DNA from 2 places in the Viridibacillus sp. FSL R5-0888 genome. Region 2 is predicted to be linked to the other one. Evidence: riboswitches for the same ligand, from Rfam matches in the RefSeq annotation. Region 2 holds a riboswitch; the other holds the start of a gene.
The links. Region 2 has a riboswitch for cyclic di-GMP ahead of MKY02_RS13900 (hypothetical protein). Riboswitches for the same ligand answer to the same signal wherever they lie in the genome.
Positions count from the first base shown of each region.

Region 1: linked by a shared signal. The riboswitch ahead of MKY02_RS06825 (NPCBM/NEW2 domain-containing protein) and the one ahead of MKY02_RS13900 (hypothetical protein) in region 2 are both predicted to bind cyclic di-GMP.

Region 1 is NZ_JBBPAU010000001.1:1,378,091-1,380,503, reverse strand. Features, by position in the region: gene MKY02_RS06825 (NPCBM/NEW2 domain-containing protein) at 1-1,295, opposite strand, end outside; cyclic di-GMP riboswitch class I at 1,443-1,527, opposite strand; gene MKY02_RS06820 (Asp23/Gls24 family envelope stress response protein) at 2,083-2,413, opposite strand, start outside.
Region 2 is NZ_JBBPAU010000001.1:2,779,895-2,782,307, forward strand. Features, by position in the region: gene MKY02_RS13895 (hypothetical protein) at 1-414, opposite strand, end outside; gene MKY02_RS13900 (hypothetical protein) at 472-840, opposite strand; cyclic di-GMP riboswitch class I at 969-1,055, opposite strand; gene MKY02_RS13905 (MarR family transcriptional regulator) at 1,714-1,893, opposite strand; gene MKY02_RS13910 (YfmQ family protein) at 2,154-2,413, opposite strand, start outside.

The sequences.
Region 1 (2,413 bases), 1.4 Mb from region 2:
AATTCCGATAAAGTTGCCCAATTTTGATTTGATTTCTTGAACTTAAATTTAATTCTTTTAAATTTAGTAGATTCGAATTTAGCTTCGACTAATCCTTCTACCATATTATGTTTACCTGTTGTAACTAGTTGATATGTATCTCCTTTAGACGTTTGAGAAGCATAAATTTCAAACTCTTCAGCGAATCCTTTGCGATCAGATTTTCTTGCTCCATACATGATTCTATTTAATTCCACTGATTTTTTAAATTCTACTTCTACTTCTACTTCATTTGTGAAGTCATTTGAATTACTTTTATTCGTTTCCCAGTAAGTATCTAGGTTGCCATCGACGGCATTCCCGATTACTTGACTAAGATACTGACCAGCATTATTTCGGATACTCTTAATATTTTCAATATCCATTCTAAACAACTTAGAATATTCCTCATTAGAATAATACTCAAAAGGTTTTGTTTTGGCTTTAGTTGCTTCTATGTTTGATTCATTTATTAATACTAATGCATCTTCTATATCTTCTATAAATTCATCATATAAAGGGTGTGATTGAACCTTTTTCTCTAATGCTTCTAACTTTTCTACTGTATTGAACTCATCAGATACTTTATTATGGTTTTCATCAGTAAATAGTTTTTTCATACTCTCTTTTACTTGGTCTTCTTTATAAAAACTAAATTCTGCTGCACTTGCCCAATCTTGATTGGCCTTTTTGAACACAAATTTGATTCTTTTGAATTCAGTTGGTTTAAATTGAATTTCAACAACATCACTGGTTGAACCTTTATATTCTCCAGGAGATACTAAAGTATAATCATCACCTTCATCCGAGATAGAGCTATAAATTTCAAACTCTTCCGCAAATCCTTTGCCTTTAGCACTGGTTTGTCTAGCAGCATAAACAATTCTATTTAATTCAGTCGATTCATTTAAATTGAATACTACCTCGTTAGTAAACTGCGCAGTATTCGCTCTTCCAGTCTCCCAATGTGTATTCATATCACCATCTATTGCTTTATTAATAGGAGAGCCTGAATAATTTCCCCCGTTGTTTGTTATCGATTTAATGTTTGTATTATTCATTTTGAAGACTTCATTATACTCACTTAAACTACTATTTCCGTATAAATCAAATTTACTAACTGTAGCATTTATTGCCTCATTGATCTTGCTTTCTAATGCCGTTTTATTAGCATTGGTATTCGGTGCTGCCAAAACATTCACAGCACTCCCCGAATAACTTGCTAACAACGCTGTTGATGTTGCAATAGCAATTAATTTAGACATTTTCTTTGACATATGCTTTCTCCTCCAGATGAATAAAACCCTAAGAAGTTCATTAAAAAAGCTACTCTATAAGAGAGTAGCTAACTTTTGATAACGTCTAAATAAAAATGATTAAGACATTTTTATTTAACCCAAAATAACAAAAAGTATAATGTACTCTTTGGCAACTGGCTGGCATAGTTTTTCAACCTTAGCCCCTCTAGCTTTGCGTCCCTAAATTTCTCTAGGTTTGCCTATTCAATTTTTATAAATCTAAAGTACCATGATATCTTACACTACATCATGAATCATATGAATTGTTTTACATCTAATAAGTTCCAATTTATTTCCCTCACTCTAGTTATTACAACCTAAAACTTATCTCCTATTTATTGGTTTTATAATAAAAATATCATTTTCATTATCGAAAAAGTCGCATTACTTAAACTTTACTTGAATTGTGTTTTTTCTTATATAGTAATAATGTATCGCATTAAATATTTTACCTTTAAATTTTTTACCTATATCACTATACATTCATTAAACTATAAGAAAAAACTCCTAAACTATTCATTATCCTCTAGTAGTTATGAGCATTAACTTTAAATCGTTTAAATTGCTAGCTATAGCAAAATTATTTTATTATTTGGATCATAGATTCATTAGTAATTGATTGTGGGATATCTTTAAACAAATAAAAACCTCTCATTTATTTATACCAAAGAGTTTTTAACGAAATTATTTGATTCTTTCTAATGACGAGTTTGATTTTCAACACAATAAAAAAACACCACTTCATTGGAAGTGGTGTTTTTTTACATTATTCAGTTTTTGCATCGTTCATTTGATCAAATTGGATGCCGGTAATATGTACATTTACCTCTTGCGTTGCAAGAGATGTCATATTAAAGATAGCTTCACGAATCTGGGTTTGAACTTGATGAGCTACTTTCGCAACAGATGCTCCATATTGCACGAAGCAATATACATCTACGATTAAGCCCGCTTCAGTCCATTCGGTTTTAATACCTTTCCCATGAACCTTTTTACCGAATTTTTCTACTACGCCTGTAGCGAAGTTTCCTCTTGTACCAGAAACGCCTTCCACTTCTGTAGTAGCAATTCCTGCAATAACTTCAATAACTTCAGGC
Region 2 (2,413 bases):
ATCTTCAATTTCTTTTCCGTTTCGTTTTTTATAATCTTCCATGAAACGTTTATCCACATCTTCCAGAACACGCAGAATTACATTCATATCATAAAAAGAACCTTCAAATATATCTTCTCCGATAATCTCTGGTGCATTTGTATCTCCAGCAAGCACACCAACAACATTATTATTAATATCCAGAGCGACTGCGCAATATCCCTGCTCTATTGTAGAGTCTAAATATTCCTTGGTAAACATATAGAAATCTTCATAACCTATATTTAATTGACCTACCATCGGTTCCTGAACCCATTTTCCTGAAACGTCCACTCCAATAAATGAGCGAGCCAGGCATTCAGCTGCTTTCTGAATTAAAGCTGTTTGTTCCTTCGTTATAATCTCATATGTATACAACTCTTGTGTTGTTTGCACTTATTGATCTTCCTTCCGAATTATAAAATAAAAATTTCTTTTCTATTGGACCTAACTTTACATAGAATGAGGTACTTTATCGATAAATGTACCTGTGAACTCAATTCTTTCAAGTGCATTCCTAATTTGCACTTGAGCAATTTTAGATGAAGGTTTTACTACAAGGATATCCTTAAAACCTAAGCTAGAATAAAATTGCATCGTTTGCTCCAACTGTGGTACAACCTTTGATGGAACAGTTGTTTGGTGAGTCCCATCGACAACAAACGTATAGTCTTTTCTTGATACTTTATTAATCGTATCCTGTAAATCTATCATATAACCTTCTGCATCTTCCTCTTTCATTAATCCATGCACCTGTACATGAACTTCCTTCGAAACCTCATGAATTGCCATTTTATATTTCTTTTTATCTACGACTATCATCTTTTAATTCCCTTCTTCTTTATGATCTGCTATACTACATTGTTAACATTTGCACGTTCTTCTCGTAGGAGTGTAATAAAAAAAGCTATCCCAGATATAGATAAGATAGCCAAATAATCGTTATTATTCTTGGCAACCCGACTATCATTATCCAAGAGGATTTTAGATTCGTAGCTTTGCGTCCTTACCTTTCAATAAGTTTGCCTTTTTCAATTTTTATAAATAGTACTAATCTCATGCTCATATATTACTACAACATTATATATTACTTGTCATTTTTTGTCGAACTAGAATTACAAGAATTTTTTCTTAGTTTACATACGAAAAATGCCCCCCTCCTTATGCATTTTAAATTCCATATTTTGTAATATTAAAAAATCCATATTTTTCTAGAATAGTGTGTAGCTCTATTACTTATTTATTGTTCCTTTGGTATAGGATTACCTTGTAAATCTGCTCTACAGTGAGGGCGGATATCTGAACTGTAATCAAATAAATTATTTCCACTGGAAATTAGTAGTATAATCTATGATAAAGAATGAACTTTCGTTTTATAACAAAAGGGGAAGAGGTAAAATAGCCTTTTTCAACTAACAGGTACGTTAGTTAAATAAGAATTAAACAACTTATAAAAGCCTTACTACAATAAAGTGTAGTAAGGCTTTTATATTTTTATATCAAAATCAAATAAATTTATTATCACTTTACGGTCTTAAAGCCAATTTGTACTGTTTGAAATAAAGTCGAGATGTTATTTAGCTGTTGTTTTACCAATGTACTTTTTAATTTGCTGTTCTCCATCTATTGGAGGGAATGCTATGGGGACAGCATTCAATTGATATTTTTCTTGTAGTGCTAATTCAAGGTTAAAGACTAATCTCTAGGATCGTTAATAACGATGTTCACGTAATTTTTTTCTTTGGCGTTCTTCAATAACTTCGAAACAGTAGGTCTAGACAGATCGAGAGCTTTAGCGATTTCACCTTGAGTCTTATCTAAATCGTAATACATCTTTGCTACATCTACACTAAGTAAATCTTTATCATTGAACATAATTAGCTCCTTTAATGTACTCGTAATAAATAATGATATGCTTCTTCAATGAAAGTCAGTTAAAAACCTTCATAGTATATGGTGTCCGTTGTCATTGGAATTGCAATATGAGGGCGTTTCGGAAATCAAAAACAACTTAACGCTTTACTTTATATTATCGTTCAAGCAATACCAAAGAAGTGATTTAATTTCATTATATGGCGACCTCAATTTGGAAAATACAATTCATGAAGTTATTGTAAACATCTTTAAAAGTATACTTACTCCACAGTTCTATTAGTTGACATATTAAATTTTTGTAGATCATCAGATCTAAGACTATAAGAAACAACTTTCTTCTTCCACTGCTTAACTACATCAACGTTATTTTCGGGATTATAAACAAAGTAATTAACATCTTTTTTGCCCCTTTTTAAGTTGATGACAAATGGAGTTACATTAGTCTCTGGATGTAGGAATAATTTTTCATTGCCTGGAAATATATAATGTTTTTTTAAAAAGTTAGCTTCATTAAAATACT